2 regions of the Streptomyces sp. NPDC021562 genome follow, and region 2 is predicted to be linked to the other one. Evidence: predicted binding sites of a transcription regulator. Region 2 holds the regulator's gene; the other holds the start of a gene.
The links. Region 2 encodes HrcA, which represses chaperone genes, less so after heat shock. Its sites were predicted from a motif close to TTNGCACTCNGNNNNNCNGAGTGCNAA; they were not measured.
Positions count from the first base shown of each region.

Region 1: the regulator HrcA is predicted to act here: its motif matches at 4,578-4,604, upstream of groL (chaperonin GroEL).

Region 1 covers NZ_JBFACN010000005.1:365,163-373,880, forward strand. Annotated here, with positions in the region: gene AB0G52_RS10625 (hypothetical protein) at 1-123, shown strand, start outside; gene AB0G52_RS10630 (NADH:flavin oxidoreductase) at 178-1,305, opposite strand; gene AB0G52_RS10635 (alpha/beta fold hydrolase) at 1,599-2,384, shown strand; gene groL (chaperonin GroEL) at 2,792-4,414, opposite strand; gene AB0G52_RS10645 (cold-shock protein) at 4,748-4,951, opposite strand; gene AB0G52_RS10650 (MoaD/ThiS family protein) at 5,421-5,696, opposite strand; gene thrC (threonine synthase) at 5,744-7,027, opposite strand; SAM riboswitch class I at 7,046-7,188, opposite strand; gene AB0G52_RS10660 (glucosyl-3-phosphoglycerate synthase) at 7,346-8,290, shown strand; gene AB0G52_RS10665 (trehalose-6-phosphate synthase) at 8,374-8,718, shown strand, end outside.
Region 2 covers NZ_JBFACN010000015.1:89,703-98,420, forward strand. Annotated here, with positions in the region: gene AB0G52_RS23860 (SpoIIE family protein phosphatase) at 1-1,175, shown strand, start outside; gene hemW (radical SAM family heme chaperone HemW) at 1,360-2,592, shown strand; gene AB0G52_RS23870 (DUF3097 domain-containing protein) at 2,651-3,466, opposite strand; gene AB0G52_RS23875 (MBL fold metallo-hydrolase) at 3,501-4,223, opposite strand; gene hrcA (heat-inducible transcriptional repressor HrcA) at 4,399-5,415, shown strand; gene dnaJ (molecular chaperone DnaJ) at 5,416-6,552, shown strand; gene AB0G52_RS23890 (nitronate monooxygenase) at 6,661-7,737, shown strand; gene AB0G52_RS23895 (16S rRNA (uracil(1498)-N(3))-methyltransferase) at 7,734-8,492, shown strand; gene AB0G52_RS23900 (VOC family protein) at 8,542-8,718, shown strand, end outside.

The DNA of each region.
Region 1 (8,718 bases), on a different contig from region 2:
TGGGGCTGGGCGCGGTGGCGGCGCCTGGGGGCGGAGACGGCGCGGATCTGGGCCCTGCTCTTCGGCGTCCTCTCCCTGCCGGTGCAGGGAGCGGTCGCACTGGTCATGACCGTGTTCCGGTGATCTCGCACGTCTCCGCCCGCCGGCCCGTTCGGCTGGGCTCGGCTCGGAAGCGGTTCAGCTCAGCGACTTCAGGGCCGCCGCGTCGTACGGCTTCAGCTCGTCGGTGTTGCCTGCGAGGACCTTCGACGCCCACTCGGGGTCCTGGAGGAGGGCGCGGCCGACGGCGACCATGTCGTACTCCTCGCGCTCCAGGCTGTCGAGGAGGTCGTCGATGCCCCTGACCGGGGAGCCCTCGCCCATGAAGCCCTTGATGAAGTCGCCGTCGAGGCCGACCGAGCCGACGGTGATGGTGGGCCTGCCGGTGAGCTTCTTGGTCCAGCCGGCCAGGTTGAGGTCGGAGCCCTCGAACTCGGGGAGCCAGTAGCGCCGGGTGGAGGCGTGGAAGACGTCGACGCCGGCGGCGGCCAGCGGCGTGAGGATCGCCTCCAGCTCCTCGGGGGTCTCGGCGAGGCGGGCGTCGTAGTTGTCGGACTTCCACTGCGAGAAGCGGAAGATGACCGGGAAGGTGGCGGAGACCGACGCGCGGACCGCGGCGACGACCTCGGCGGCGAACTTCGTACGGGCCACCAGGTCGCCGCCGTACGCGTCGGCACGGCGGTTGGTGCCCGCCCACAGGAACTGGTCGAGCAGGTAGCCGTGCGCGCCGTGCAGCTCGACGCCGTCGAAGCCGATGCGCTCGGCGGCGGCCGCGGCCTCGGCGAACGCGGCGATCACGTCGTCCAGGTCCTGGCGGGTCATCTCCTTGCCCTCGCCCTCGGTGCCGTCCAGGCGGATGCCGGAGGGGCCGACGGCGGGGGCGTCCGCGAACGGCGGCCGGCCCTGCTTGCGGACCATGCCGATGTGCCACAGCTGCGGGACGATCGTGCCGCCGGCCGCGTGCACGCCCTCGGCGACCTTCGCCCAGCCCGCCAGCTGCTCCTCGCCGTGGAACCGCGGGACACGGCCGCTGTCCCCGGCCGAGTCGTGGCCGACGTACGTCCCCTCGGTGACGATCAGACCGACACCGGCGGCGGCCCGGCGGGCGTAGTACGAGACCACGTCCTCGCCGGGGATGCCGCCGGGGCTGAACTGGCGGGTCATGGGGGCCATCACGATCCGGTTGGGGACCGTGAGCCCGTTCAGGACGATGGGGCGGGAGAGGATCTCCGCCGCGCGGGAGGCGGGGGTCGTGGTGACGGTCACGTGGGGGGCTCCTCGTGAGTGGGGCGGGTACCCGAGGCCGGGCGCCCGAGGTCGTACGGTCCGGCTCGTTGACCGGGTGGTATGTGCACGCGCATCGAGTGCGCGTCGTGCACAACGATCCGTCCGCCCACGCGCATTCCCACTCCCGCCGACGAAGCCGTGTGACCCCCGCCACGGCCCCGGGGGCCCACCCCACGCCCCTTATCGGCCAACGCCCCGCGCCTCTTGTCGGCTGGCGTCCCGCTCCTCTTATCGGGTGGCGGTGCGCATCGGGGCGCTGGGAGCATCTGCGGATGCAGACACTCGCCGACGAGCTCGGCCACCTCTCCTACTCCGTCACCGGTGACGGGCCGCCCGTCGTACTCGTGCACGCCGGTGTGGCGGATCACCGTATGTGGGACGCGGTCGCACCCGCCCTCGCCGAACGGCACACGGTCGTCCGGTACGACCTGCGCGGCTTCGGCGAGTCCGCGCCGCCGAGCGGACCGTTCGGCGAGAGCGACGACCTGCGCCGCCTCCTGGACCACCTCGGCCTCGACCGGGTCCGGCTGGTGGGCGCGTCCTGGGGCGGCCGGGTGGCCGTGGACTTCACGCTCACCCACCCGGACCGGGTGCACTCGCTGGCGCTGCTCGCCCCGCCGTGGCCGGGGTACGACTGGTCCGCGGAGATGATCGCGTACGACGAGGCCGAGACCGCGGCGCTGGCCGCGGGCGACCTGGACACCGCCGTCCGGGTGAACCTCGACATGTGGCTGCGCGGGCCGGCCCGCGGCTGGGACGACGTCGCCGACGGACTGTCCGACCGGCTCCGCGGCCCGCTGCGCACGTCGCTGGTGAACCAGGACGTGGTGGGCGAGCACTCCCAGGGGCCCACGGCCGGCGACCTCGCCGGCATCCGCGTGCCCACCCTGGTGGGGATCGGCAAGCTCGACGTCCCCGACTTCCAGGACATCGGGCGCCGCTACGCCGCCGGGATCCCCGGCGCCACCCTGGTCGAGTTCCCCACCGCCGCGCACCTGATCGCCCTGGACGCACCGGCCGAACTCACCGAGGCACTGGGCCCCTTCCTCACCCGCTAGGGGCTGCCGGGGCACGCCTTCGGCGGCCCGTCGGGCATCGCCATCCGCGTCCTCCGGCCGGGAGGCGCCCCCACCGCGTCGCCCGCCGGATCGCCCGCCGGGCAGCGGCCGCTCGACCACGGCGCCTTGCCTCGCCGTCGGACGCACTGGACGCGCCCGCCGAACTCATCGCCGCGCTGGTCCCGTCCCCCACCCGCCAGGGGCAGCCGGGGCCCGCCTGCAGGATCACCGTCGGTCACCGACGTCCCGCAGTTTCCGGCCGGGAAGGCGCTCACCGAACTCGCCGCGACGTTGCGTTCCTCACCCGCCAGGGGCCGTTCGACCCCGGGTGCGGCGAAGGGCGGTACCCCCTGTCGACCAGGGGGTACCGCCCTTCGTGCTGTGCGGGAGCTGCCGAGCCGTCAGGCTCAGAAGTCCATGTCACCGCCCGGCATGCCGCCCGGGGCGGCCGCGGCGGCCTTCTCCGGCTTGTCGGCGATGACGGCCTCGGTGGTGAGGAACAGCGCGGCGATGGAGGCGGCGTTCTGCAGGGCGGAACGCGTCACCTTCGCCGGGTCGATGATGCCCTCGGCGACCAGGTCGACGTACTCACCGGTCGCGGCGTTCAGGCCGTGACCCGGGGTGAGGTTGCGGACCTTCTCCACCACGACGCCACCCTCGAGGCCGGCGTTGACGGCGATCTGCTTGAGCGGGGCCTCCAGGGCGAGCTTCACGGCCTGCGCGCCGGTCGCCTCGTCACCTTCCAGCTCCAGCTTCTCGAAGACCTGGGAGGCCTGCAGCAGGGCCACGCCACCACCGGCGACGATGCCCTCCTCGACGGCCGCCTTCGCGTTGCGCACGGCGTCCTCGATGCGGTGCTTGCGCTCCTTGAGCTCGACCTCGGTCGCGGCACCGGCCTTGATGACGGCGACGCCACCGGCGAGCTTGGCCAGGCGCTCCTGGAGCTTCTCGCGGTCGTAGTCCGAGTCGGACTGCTCGATCTCGGCGCGGATCTGGTTGACCCGGCCCTGCACCTGCTCGGTGGAGCCGGCACCGTCGACGATGGTGGTCTCGTCCTTGGTGATGACGACCTTGCGGGCGCGGCCCAGCAGGTCGAGGGTCGTGTTCTCGAGCTTGAGACCGACTTCCTCGGAGATGACCTCGCCGCCGGTGAGGATGGCGATGTCGTTCAGCATCGCCTTGCGGCGGTCGCCGAAGCCCGGGGCCTTGACGGCGACGGACTTGAAGGTGCCGCGGATCTTGTTGACGACCAGGGTCGACAGGGCCTCGCCCTCGACGTCCTCGGCGATGATCAGCAGCGGCTTGCCCGACTGCATGACCTTCTCCAGGAGCGGGAGCAGGTCCTTGACGGAGCCGATCTTGGAGTTGGCGATCAGGATGTACGGGTCGTCGAGGGACGCCTCCATACGCTCCATGTCGGTGGCGAAGTACGCCGAGATGTAGCCCTTGTCGAAGCGCATACCCTCGGTGAGCTCCAGCTCCAGACCGAAGGTCTGGGACTCCTCGACGGTGATGACGCCTTCCTTGCCGACCTTGTCCATCGCCTCGGCGATGAGCTCGCCGATCTGGGTGTCGGCGGCGGAGATGGAGGCCGTGGAGGCGATCTGCTCCTTGGTCTCGACATCCTTGGCCTGCTCGAGGAGGGCACCGGAGACGGCCTCGACGGCCTTCTCGATACCGCGCTTGAGGGCCATCGGGTTGGCGCCGGCGGCTACGTTGCGCAGGCCTTCCTTGACCAGGGCCTGGGCGAGCACGGTCGCGGTGGTCGTACCGTCGCCGGCGACGTCGTCCGTCTTCTTGGCGACTTCCTTGACCAGCTCGGCGCCGATCTTCTCGTACGGGTCCTCGAGCTCGATCTCCTTGGCGATGGAGACACCATCGTTGGTGATCGTGGGGGCGCCCCACTTCTTCTCGAGGACGACGTTGCGGCCCTTGGGGCCGAGCGTCACCTTGACGGCGTCCGCGAGCTGGTTCATGCCGCGCTCGAGGCCGCGCCGCGCCTCCTCGTCGAACGCGATGATCTTGGCCATGTGAAGTGGTCCCTCCAGGACTGGGGGTGAGTCTTCGAGGACCGCGCCCGCGCCCGCGACGGACGGCTCGCCGACCCGTGGGTTCCTTGCCCCACCCGGTCCGCGGGCCTCACCGACCCGGTCCTTCTTTGTCACTCTCACCTTCAGAGTGCTAACGCAATGATTAGCACTCGGCCTAGGCGAGTGCAAGCGCCTCCCGGGTATCGGGCGGCGCGCTCAGCCGCCCGCGAACACCGGGCGGCACCCTCCGGAGACCCGGACCGGCGCCCTCCGGGGACACGGCGAAGGGCCCGCCCCCCTGACGGGAGCGGGCCCTTCCTCGTGTGTGCCGTTTCAGGCGGTGACGCGAACCATGTCGGCCTGCGGGCCCTTCTGGCCCTGCGAGATCTCGAACTCCACCCGCTGGCCCTCTTCCAGGGTGCGGTAGCCGTCCATCTGAATCGCGCTGTAGTGGACGAACACGTCCGCACCACCGTCGACCGCGATGAAGCCGTACCCCTTCTCCGCGTTGAACCATTTGACGGTGCCCTGAGCCATGCCTAACTCCCCTATTACTGGCCCTTGCACAGATCCACACTTCGCGGATCCGGGTCAGACCTCACCCCCCATTGGTTGGGGGCGTGCGCCGGAACGCGTCGACCGCGGCTGAATGTATCTGTCCAACTGCCGTCTGCAACAGGTCAATCGGACGAGAATTCTGGGCGGGAAGGGTCCGGAATGTAGCGAGAATTCGGTCGAATTCAGGGCAAGTCGGGCCCCATAAAAGCCACGAAAGCCGCATATGACCCGCACACTTTGGCTACTTCTTGGCAGGCCCGAGGTATCCAATAACAGGGCCCGCGCCCCGGTGATCGGGACCGTGTTCCCCAACTGTACCGCGCTCAACCACACAGAATTGCCCCCTCCGCTTCTCTCGCGGAGGGGGCAATCCCATTCACAACCGGCGACGTTTGTTACCGAAGGTAATGTTCGGTCATTCGGCCATCACGTCAGGCGGGTCGGCGGCTCAGCCACCGGCGACGGCCGGGATGATGGAGACGCCGGCGCCGTCCGGCGTGACCGTCTCCAGGCCCTGCTCGAATCGCACGTCGTCGTCATTGACGTAGACATTGACGAACCGGCGCAGCTTGCCCTGGTCGTCGAGAACACGGGCGGCGATCCCGGTGTGGTTCTTCTCCAGGTCGGCGATGACCTCGCCGAGGTTGGCGCCTTCCGCGGCGACCTCGGCCCGGCCGCCGGTGTAGGTGCGCAGGATGGTGGGGATGCGAACGGTGACGCTCACTGTCTAGACCTCCGGTCCGGGCAACGCCCTGGTTCTGTGCGGTCGGCTCAGGCGAGCCCGGCCTCGTGGAAAGACTCGAGATTCGGGCGGATGGTCGCGGTGAGTCCCGTACCCGCGACCGCGTCCAGTGTCTTCAGTCCGTCACCCGTGTTGAGGACGACGATCGACTTCGCCGGATCGATGAGCCCGTTCTCGATGAGCTTCCTGGTGACCCCGACCGTCACCCCGCCCGCGGTCTCCGCGAAGATGCCCTCGGTCCGCGCGAGCAGCTTGATGGCGTCGACGACCTGCTCGTCGTCGACGTCCTCCACCGCGCCGCCGGTGCGCCGGGCGATGTCGAGGACGTACGGGCCGTCGGCCGGGTTGCCGATGGCGAGGGACTTGGCGATGGTGTTCGGCTTCTGCGGCCGGACCACGTCGTGACCCGCCTTGTACGCGGTCGACACCGGCGAGCAGCCCTCCGCCTGCGCACCGAAGATCTTGTACGGCTTGTCCTCGACGAGCCCGAGCTTGATCAGCTCCTGCAGCCCCTTGTCGATCTTCGTGAGCTGGGAGCCGGAGGCGATCGGGACGACCAGCTGGTCCGGGAGCCGCCAGCCGAGCTGCTCGCAGATCTCGTACGCGAGCGTCTTGGAGCCCTCGGCGTAGTACGGCCGCAGGTTGACGTTGACGAAGCCCCAGCCCTCGCCGGCCGGGTCGCCGATCAGCTCGGAGCAGAACCGGTTCACGTCGTCGTAGTTGCCCTCGATGCCTACGAGCTCGCCGCCGTAGATCGCGGCCATGACGACCTTGCCCTGCTCCAGGTCGTGCGGGATGAACACGCAGGAGCGGAAGCCGGCCCGGGCCGCGGCGGCGCCGACGGCGCCGGCCAGGTTGCCGGTGGAGGAGCAGGAGAGCGTGGTGTAGCCGAAGGCGCGGGCGGCCTCGACGGCCTGGGCGACGACGCGGTCCTTGAAGGAGTGCGTGGGGTTGCCCGAGTCGTCCTTCACGTACAGCCCGCCGGTGACGCCGAGCTCCTTGGCCAGGTTGTCGGCCTGCACGAGCTTGGTCCAGCCCGGGTTGATGTTCGGCTTGGTCGCCACGTCCGCGGGGACGGGCAGCAGCGGCGCGTAGCGCCAGATGTTGGCGGGGCCCGCCTCGATCCGCTTGCGGAGCTCCTCGGTGTCGTAGCCCGAGAAGTCATACGCGATCTCCAGCGGGCCGAAACACTCCTCGCAGGCGAACACCGGGCCGAGCGGCACGCGGTGGCCGCACTCGCGGCAGGACAGCGCGGCGGCGGGGCCGAGGTCCACGGTCTTCGGGGAAGCGGTTGCAACAGTCTGCGCAGCCATGTGAGGCGAGGCCCTTTCTCCTCATCTTCCTCACGACGCATCTCGCCGTGAGACGGATTTGGCACCTTCCCTAGTCGGGAGCCTCGCTGTGCAACACGAGACCGACTGGAGGGTTGCCGGGGCTTCATCGGGCCGTTTCCCTCTGCCCCTCTGGATGAGCTGTATTCGGTTGTCAACGCACGGTGACGCCAGGACATGCGATGGTCACGCGCGTTGTTCAAGACTGTAACCGAAGGCCAGGACAGTTGAGATAGTCGTCCGTACCGCGAGATGGATCACACCCCGCAGTGTGACCGTGACAGTGAGGAGCCGCTGACTGTGCTGGAAGAAGCCGAACGCTGGCTGGCCACCCGCTCCTGGTCCGTGACCGACCGTCCGCTGCACCGGATACTCGCCGCCAAGCAGCGCACCGGTCAGTCCGTCTCCGTCGTGCTGCCCGCGCTCAACGAGGAGGAGACGGTCGGTGACATCGTCGCGGTCATCCGCCACGACCTGATGCGGCAGGTGCCGCTCGTCGACGAGATCGTCGTCGTCGACTCGGGCTCCACCGACCGCACCGCGGCGGTGGCAGCGGCGGCGGGCGCCCGGGTCGTCCACCGTGACACGATCCTCCCCCGCATCCCCGCCGTCCCCGGCAAGGGCGAGGTCCTGTGGCGCTCCCTGCTCGTCACCGGCGGGGACGTCGTCTGCTTCGTCGACGCCGACCTGAGGGACTTCTCCTCCGACTTCGTCACCGGCATCGTCGGCCCGCTGCTGACCGACCCGGACGTGCACCTGGTCAAGGCGATGTACGACCGCCCGCTCGCCGGCGCGGCGGGCCAGGGCGGCCGGGTCACCGAGCTGATGGCCCGCCCCCTGCTGAACATGCACTGGCCGCAGCTGGCCGGGTTCGTGCAGCCGCTCGGCGGCGAGTACGCGGCCCGCCGCACCCTGCTGGAGCAGCTCCCCTTCCCGGTCGGCTACGGCGTGGAGCTGGGCATGCTGGTGGACGCCCTGCACCTGGTCGGCCTGGACGCGCTCGCCCAGGTGGACGTCGGGGTGCGCAAGCACCGCCACCAGGACGGCCAGGCCCTCGGCCGGATGTCCGCCGCGATCTACCGCACGGCCCAGCTGCGGCTGGCCCGCGGCCATCTGATCCGCCCGTCCCTGACCCAGTTCGAACGCGGCGAGGACGGCTTCGAACCCCGCACCTACTCCGTGGACACGGAGGAACGCCCGCCGATGGTGGAGATCGCGGAGTACGCCGACCGCCGGGTGGCCTGACCTGGTACACGTTCGCCCGTCGGGCGTGGCCGTACGTTTGAGCGTTTACAAGCCGGGCTAGGTTGAGGCGTATGGCTTCCCCCATGGCTTCCACCGGCAGTGCAGAGGTGCTGGTCGCGTCGAACCGCGGCCCGGTTTCGTACGAGTTCCGTCCGGACGACGGGGACGGCGCGCTCCGTGCCAAACGGGGCGGCGGCGGGCTCGTCTCGGGGCTCTCGGCGATCGGGCCGGACGCGAACGCGGTGTGGGTGTGCGCCGCGCTGAGCGACGGTGACCGCGAGGCGGTCCGGCGGGCCGGGGGCGGCCTGCTGCCGGAGGCGGACACCGGGGGCCAGCGGGTCCGGATGCTCGACATCGACCCGGGCGTGTTCTCGGACGCCTACAACGGCATCGCGAACTCGGTGCTGTGGTTCGTCCACCACATGCTC
Region 2 (8,718 bases):
GGCTGGAGGACGAGGCGACCGTGCGCGGCGGCTGGAACGACCCCACGGGCGCCGGCGGGCCGCGGCTGGCGCGTGTCTGGCACGGCAGCGAGAACCGCATCGAGGACCTGCGCCGGGCCCTGGAGAAGGACCCGCCGGGCGCCGGGGACGGCCTGCGGGCCGGGCCCGAGCCCTACCCCTGGCCCGGTGCGGCGCTCGGCCCGCGGGACGCCCACGGCGCGGCGCTCGCCTACCGGCTGATCGCGGGCGGCCGGCCGCTCGGCACGCTCGTCATCGGACGCTCAGGACCGGACGGCTTCCCCGACGAGATCACCGGCCTGGTCGAGGACTTCGGCCGCCGGGTCGCCCTGGCCATCGGCGCGGCCCGCCAGTACGCCCGGCAGGCCACCATCAGCGCCGTCCTGCAGCGGGGGCTGCTGCCCGGGGCGGTCGCCGAGATCCCGGGCGTCGCCAGTGCGCTCGTCTACGAGCCCTGCGACAAGGGCGGACCCAGCGGCGACTTCTACGACCTCTTCCCGGCGAGTGACGGCCGCTGGTGCTTCGCCGTGGGCGACGTCCAGGGCAAGGGGCCCGAGGCGGCCGTCGTCATCGGCCTGGCGCGGCCCTGGCTGCGTCTGCTCGCCCGCGAGGGCTACCGGGTCGCCGACGTCCTGGACCGGCTCAACCAGTTGCTCCTCGACGACGCCACCGAGGCCGCCGACGCCGCCGCCCGGGCGCTGGTCGCCGCCGGTGGCCACCTGCCGCCCGGCGACGGCCCGCAGACCCGCTTCCTGTCCCTGCTGTACGGCGAACTGATCCCGCTCGAAGGCGGCGGTGTGCGCTGCACCCTCGCCTCCGCCGGGCATCCGCTGCCGCTGCTGCTCGGCCCCGACGGCCGGGTGCGTACCGCCGCCCGGCCGCAGACCCTGCTCGGGGTCGTCGAGGACGAGACCTACACCAGCGAGACGATCGAGCTCGCGCCGGGCGACAGCCTGCTGTGCGTGACGGACGGGGTGACGGAGCGCCGCTCCGGTTCCCGGCAGTTCGACGACGGGGACGGGCTCGCCAGGGCGCTGGCCGGCTGCGCGGGGCTGAGCGCCGAGCTGATCGCCGAGCGGATCAGGCGGCTCGTCCACGAGTTCGGCGGCGGCCAGCCCGAGGACGACCTGGCGCTGCTGGTGCTCCAGGCGGAGTGACGACGCGGTCACCGGCACCGTACGGGGACGCGCGTGTGGCCGGACATCCGTATGCGGCGAGTACGGGACGCGCGCGTGCACGGACATCCGTATGCGGCGAGTGCGGGACAGCCGTACGCGGCGGTTACGGGACGGCGCACGAGCACGGACATCCGTACGCGGCGAGTACGGGACAATGGGGGACATGCCTTCCGCACTTCCCGACGGCGAGCCGGTCCCGGACGACGGCGCGCTCCCTGCGGCCGCGCTGGCCGGCGCCGCCGCCCGCCCCCTCGGGTTCTACCTGCACGTCCCCTACTGCGCGACCCGCTGCGGCTACTGCGACTTCAACACCTACACGGCGACCGAGCTGCGCGGCACCGGTGGGGTGCTCGCCTCCCGCGACAACTACGCGGACACGGTGGCCGACGAGGTCAGGCTGGCCAGGAAGGTCCTCGGGGACGACCCGCGCGAGGTGCGGACCGTGTTCGTCGGGGGCGGTACGCCGACGTTGCTGGCCGCCCGTGATCTCGTGCGGATGCTGCACGCGATCCGGGACGAGTTCGGGCTCGCGGCGGACGCGGAGGTCACCACGGAGGCGAACCCGGAGTCCGTCGACCCGGCGTATCTGGCGGCCCTGCGGGAGGGCGGCTTCAACCGGATCTCCTTCGGCATGCAGAGCGCGCGGCAGCACGTCCTGCGCGTGCTGGACCGTACGCACACGCCCGGCCGCCCCGAGGCGTGCGTGGCCGAGGCGCGGGCGGCCGGGTTCGAGCACGTCAACCTGGATCTGATCTACGGCACCCCCGGTGAGTCCGACGACGACTGGCGGGCCTCCCTGGACGCGGCGATCGGGGCCGGTCCGGACCATGTGTCGGCGTACGCGCTGATCGTCGAGGAGGGCACGCAGCTGGCGCGGCGGATCCGCCGGGGTGAGGTGCCGATGACCGACGACGACGTGCACGCCGACCGGTACCTGATCGCCGAGTCGGTGCTGTCCGGGGCGGGTTTCGACTGGTACGAGGTGTCCAACTGGGCGACCTCGGAAGCGGGCCGCTGCCTGCACAACGAGCTGTACTGGCGGGGCGCCGACTGGTGGGGTGCCGGGCCGGGGGCGCACTCGCACGTGGGCGGGGTGCGCTGGTGGAACGTCAAGCACCCGGGGGCGTACGCGGCGGCGCTGGCGTCGGGGCGGTCGCCGGGGGCCGGACGCGAGGTCCTGTCGGACGAGGACCGGCGGGTGGAGCGGATCCTGCTGGAGCTGCGGCTGCGCGAGGGGGTGCCGCTGGCCCTGCTGAAGGAGGAGGGGCTCGCGGCGTCACGGCGGGCGCTGGCGGAGGGCCTGCTGGAGAGCGGTGCGTACGACGGGGGGCGGGCGGTGCTGACGCTGCGGGGCCGGTTGCTGGCGGACGCGGTGGTGCGGGACCTGGTGGACTGAACGGGAGGCGTCAGGCCCCGCCGAGTTCAGGCCCCACTGAGGTCAGGCCGCACCGAGGTCACGCCCCACCGCCGCCCGTGACGAAGTCGATCAGTTCCTCCACGCGTCCCAGCAGCTCGGGCTCCAGGTCCTTGTAGGAGTTCACGCGCGCGAGGATCGCCTGCCACACCGCGCCCGTGTTGTCCGAGGGCCAGCCCAGCGCCCGGCACACGCCCGTCTTCCAGTCCTGGCCGTGCGGGACGCGGGGCCAGGCGTCGATCCCCAGGGACGCCGGTTTCACCGCCTCCCAGATGTCGATGTACGGGTGGCCGACCACCAGGGCGTGGTCCCCGGTCACCGACTGGGCGATGCGCCACTCCTTCGTGCCCGGTACCAGGTGGTCCACGAGCACGCCGAGCCGGGCGTCCGGGCCGGGTGCGAACTCGGTCACGATCGCCGGCAGGTCGTCGACGCCCCCCAGGTACTCCACGACCACGCCCTCGATGCGCAGGTCGTCGCCCCACACCTTCTCGACCAGTTCCGCGTCGTGGCGGCCCTCCACGTAGATGCGGCCCGCGCGGGCGACACGCGCGCGTGCGCCGGGGACCGCGACCGAGCCGGAGGCGGTACGGGTGGGGCGGGCCGGGCCCGCGGAGGCGGGCCGTACGAGGGTGACGACCCGGCCCTCCAGGAGGAAGCCGCGCGGCTCCAGCGGGAAGACGCGGTGCTTGCCGAAGCGGTCCTCCAGGGTGACCGTGCCCGCCTCGCAGCGGATCACCGCGCCGCAGAAGCCCGTGCCGGGTTCCTCCACCACCAGGCCGGGTTCGGCGGCCACCTCGGGCACCGGCTTCGGCTTCTTCCACGGCGGGGTCAGGTCGGCGGAGTACTGGCGCATTCGGATGACGATAGGAGAAGCGGGTGCGGTGTGCCTACGACACGCCGAAACGGGCCGCCAGGGCGTCGCGCTGGGCCCGTACGAACGCCGCGTCGACCACCGCTCCGTGACCGGGGACGTACCGGGCGCGGTCACCGCCGAGGGCCAGCAGCCGGTCCAGGGCGGCGGGCCACCGCGACGGTACGGCGTCGGGGCCGGCCTGCGGTTCGCCGGACTCCTCCACCAGGTCGCCGCAGAACACCACCTCGGGGTCGCCGGGGACGAGGACCGCGAGGTCGTGGGCGGTGTGGCCGGGGCCGACGTTGGCGAGCAGGGCCTGGCGGCCGCCGCCGAGGTCGAGGGTCCACTCGCCGGACACCAGGTGGCGGGGGGTGGGGAGGGCGTCCGCCGCCTCCTCGGCCTCCGGGGCCGGCAGGCCGTTGCGTACCGCGTCCAGGCGCAGCCCCTCGCGGTCGTGGGCGAGGACGGCCTCCGCGCCCACCGCCGCGTACAGGTCGGCGCCCGCGAACGCGGCCGCCCCGAGGACGTGATCGAAATGGGGATGGGTGAGCGCGAGATGGGTCACACGGCGGTCGGCGAGTGCCTGCGCCAGGGTGCGCAACCGCGCGCCCTCCGCGAGGCTCGACCCGGCGTCCACCATGAGGGCCGTACCCGCGCCGAGGACCAGCCCCGCCGTGCAGTCCCAGCCGGGCAGCCGGCACCGGCCCACCCCGTCGGCCAGGCGCTCCCAGCCCAGCTCTTCCCAAGTCACCGTCATACCGCGACGCTAGCCGCAGAACGCGGCGGGTCCGTACCGTCCCCGTACCGACCTTGCCCAGTCGGTACCCGACGGCCGTACACTGGGCCGGGGACGCTGGCACTCGGGCTCGCAGAGTGCCAGACGAAAGACCCGAAAGGCCGCGGGGACGACTTTCTGGAGGTGTGGCGCGAAGATGCTGAGTGAACGCAGGCTCCAGGTGTTGCGCGCCATCGTCCAGGACTACGTGGGCACCGAGGAGCCGGTGGGTTCGAAGGCGCTGACCGAACGGCACAACCTCGGTGTCTCGCCGGCGACCGTGCGCAACGACATGGCCGCCCTGGAGGACGAGGGGTACATCGCCCAGCCGCACACCAGCGCGGGGCGGATCCCCACCGACAAGGGCTACCGGCTGTTCGTCGACAAACTGGCGGGTGTCAAGCCGATGACCGCGCCCGAGCGGCGGGCCATCCAGAGCTTCCTCGACGGCGCCGTCGACCTCGACGACGTCGTGGCCCGCACGGTCCGGCTGCTGGCCCAGCTGACGCGGCAGGTGGCCGTGGTGCAGTACCCCTCGCTGACGCGGTCGACGGTGCGGCACGTGGAACTGCTCGCGCTCGCCCCCGCGCGGCTGATGCTGGTGCTGATCACCGACACCGGGCGGGTCGAGCAGCGGCTGGTCGACTGCCCGGCGCCGTTCGGGGAGGCGTCCCTGGCGGATCTGCGGGCGCGGCTGAACAGCCGGGTCGCGGGCCGCCGGTTCTCGGACGTGCCCCGGCTGGTGGAGGACCTGCCGGACGCCTTCGAGGCCGAGGACCGCGGTACTGTCTCGGCGGTGCTCTCCACCCTGCTGGAGACGCTCGTCGAGGAGAACGAGGAGCGGCTGGTGATCGGCGGTACCGCCAATCTCACCCGCTTCGGGCATGACTTTCCCCTCATGATCCGGCCCGTCCTGGAGGCTCTGGAGGAGCATGTCGTGCTCCTCAAGCTCATGGGCGAGGCGGGGGATTCGGGCATGACCGTGCGCATCGGTCACGAGAACGCCCACGAGGGACTCAACTCCACGTCCGTGGTGTCGGTCGGTTACGGTTCGGGCGGCGAGACACTCGCCAAACTCGGCGTGGTCGGACCGACCCGCATGGATTACCCGGGAACGATGGGAGCGGTACGAGCGGTGGCACGGTACGTCGGACAGATCCTGGCGGAGTCGTAAGTGGCCACGGACTACTACGCCGTTCTCGGCGTGCGCCGCGACGCGTCGCAGGAAGAGATCAAGAAGGCCTTCCGCCGGCTCGCGCGGGAGCTGCACCCGGACGTCAACCCGGATCCGAAGACCCAGGAGCGGTTCAAGGAGATCAACGCCGCCTACGAGGTGCTCTCCGACCCGCAGAAGAAGCAGGTCTACGACCTCGGCGGGGACCCGCTGTCGCAGAGCGGCGGCGGGGGCGCGGGCGGCTTCGGCGCCGGCGGGTTCGGGAACTTCTCGGACATCATGGACGCCTTCTTCGGTACGGCGTCGCAGCGCGGGCCGAGGTCGCGGACGCGGCGCGGCCAGGACGCGATGATCCGGATCGAGGTCGAGCTCGACGAGGCGGCCTTCGGCACGACCAAGGACATCCAGGTCGACACGGCGGTCGTCTGCAACACCTGCAACGGTGAGGGCGCGGCGCCGGGCACCACCGCCCAGACGTGTGACATGTGCCGGGGCCGCGGTGAGGTCTCGCAGGTGACGCGGTCGTTCCTGGGTCAGGTCATGACCTCGCGGCCGTGTCCGCAGTGCCAGGGCTTCGGGACGGTCGTGCCGACGCCGTGCCCCGAGTGCGCCGGTGACGGACGGGTGCGGTCGCGGCGGACGCTGACCGTGAAGATCCCGGCGGGTGTCGACAACGGCACGCGGATCCAGCTCGCCGGTGAGGGCGAGGTCGGCCCGGGCGGCGGTCCCGCCGGTGACCTGTACGTCGAGATCCACGAGCTGCCGCACTCCACGTTCCAGCGGCGCGGCGACGACCTGCACTGCACGGTGACGATCCCGATGACGGCGGCCGCGCTCGGCACGAAGGTGCCGCTGGAGACGCTGGACGGGCTGGAGGAGGTCGACATCCGGCCGGGCACGCAGTCCGGGCAGTCGATCCCGCTGCACGGCCGCGGCGTCACGCACCTGCGGGGCGGCGGCCGGGGCGACCTGATCGTCCACGTGGAGGTGACGACTCCCACCAAGCTGGACCCGGAGCAGGAGCGGCTGCTGCGGGAGCTGGCGAAGCTGCGCGGGGAGGAGCGGCCGACGGGACAGTTCCAGCCGGGGCAGCAGGGATTGTTCAGCCGGCTGAAGGACGCGTTCAACGGTCGCTGACGGGCCGGGACATTCGTCCGGCACGTGCCGAAGCGGTGGCACATTCCTGGCATGTGCCAATCCGGCGGCCGATTCGGTCTTGTCCGGAGGACGTGACAACATGCCGTCATGTCCTCCGCACTGACCGATCTCTGCCGCTTTCCGATCGTGCAGGCCCCCATGGCGGGCGGGGCCTCGGGTCCGCAGCTCGCCGCCGCCGTGTCCGAGGCGGGCGGACTGGGGTTCCTGGCCGCCGGGTACAAGACCGCCGACGGGATGTACCAGGAGATCAAGCAACTGCGGGGACTGACCGGCCGCCCCTTCGGCGTGAACCTCTTCATGCCGCAGCCGGAGTACGCGGAGTCCGGGGCCGTGGACCTCTACGCGCACCAGCTGGCCGGTGAGGCCGCCTGGTACCGGACCGAGCTCGGTGACCCGGACAGCGGCCGGGACGACGGGTACGACGCGAAACTCGCCGTCCTCCTCGACAACCCGGTGGCCGTGGCCTCCTTCCACTTCGGCGTGCCGAGCCGGGAGGCCCTGGACGCGCTGCGCCGGGCCGGCACCTTCACCCTCGTCACCGCGACCACGGCCGAGGAGGCCCTCGCCGTCGAGCGGGCCGGCGCGGACGCGGTGATCGCCCAGGGCATCGAGGCCGGCGGCCACCAGGGCACCCACCGGGACGTCCCCGAGAACGACGGCTCCGGGATCGGGCTGCTCGCGCTGGTCGCCCAGATCCGGGAGACCGTGGGCCTGCCCGTGGTCGCCGCGGGCGGGATCATGCGCGGCAGCCAGATCGCGGCCGTGCTCGCGGCGGGCGCGAGCGCCGCCCAGCTGGGCACGGCCTTCCTGGCCACCCCCGAGTCCGGCGCCCCCGACGTGCACAAGCGGGTGCTGACCGACCCGCTGTTCACGCGCACCGAGCTGACCCGGGCGTTCTCCGGGCGGCCCGCCCGCGGCCTGGTCAACCGTTTCCTGCGGGAGCACGGCCCGTACGCGCCCGCCGCCTACCCGGAGGTCCACCACCTCACCGCCCCGCTGCGCAAGGCCGCCGCCCGCGCCGGGGACGCGCAGGGCATGGCGCTGTGGGCGGGGCAGGGCCACCGGCTGGCCCGGGAGCTGCCGGCCGGCCGGCTCGTGGAGACCCTCGCCGAGGAACTCGCGGCCGCGTCGACAGCGTTGTCGACCAAGAAGGAGGGGCGATGACAGCGCCCGTGTTCGTCGTCGAACGGTTCCCCGTGGACTCCGCTCGGGGCGGCGGCCCGTACGTCCTGGACGGCCCCGAGGGGCGGCACGCGGTCTCCGTGAAGCGGCTGGAGGCCGGCGAGGAGGTCGTGCTCACCGACGGCGCCGGACGCCACGCCGTCTGCGAGGTGATCGCCGCCGAGGGCAAGGACCGGCTCGTGGTGCGCCTGGGCGCGGTGACCGAGGAACCCGCGCCCGCGCCCCGGATCACCGTGGTGCAGGCGCTGCCCAAGGGCGACCGCGGGGAGGTCGCCGTGGAGACCATGACCGAGGTCGGCGTCGACGCGATCGTGCCCTGGCAGGCCGCCCGGTGCATCACCCAGTGGAAGGGCGACCGGGGGCTCAGGTCGCTCGCCAAGTGGCGGGCGACCGCCCGCGAGGCCGGCAAGCAGTCCCGGCGGGTGCGCTTCCCCGAGGTCGCGGACACGGCGACCACCAAGCAGGTCGCGGCGCTGCTCGCCGGCGCCGCCCTCGGCGCCGTGCTGCACTCCGACTTCGAGCACGACAGTGCGCCGCTCGCCACCGCCGAACTGCCCGCCGAGGGCGAGATCGTGCTGGTCGTCGGGCCCGAAGGGGGCGTGGCCCGGGACGAGTTGGCGCTGTTCGAGGAGGCGGGTGCGCGGGCGTACACCCTGGGGCCTACGGTGATGCGTACGTCGACCGCCGGCACCGCGGCCGCGGCCCTGCTGCTGGGCCGCACCGGCCGGTGGTCCTGACCGCACGCCAGCCGTACCGCACCCGCACCACCTCCTGGGGGAACGCGCCGTGGAACTCGCCCAAGTCCGGCTCCTGGTCACCGACTTCGCCGCCTGCTACCGCTTCTACTCCGACGTGCTCGGGCTGAAGCCGCAGTCGGGGGCGAGCGAGGGGCCGTACGAGAAGTTCAGTCCGCACGCCGGGTCCGCGGGGATCGCCCTGCAGGACCGGGCGATGATGGCCGAG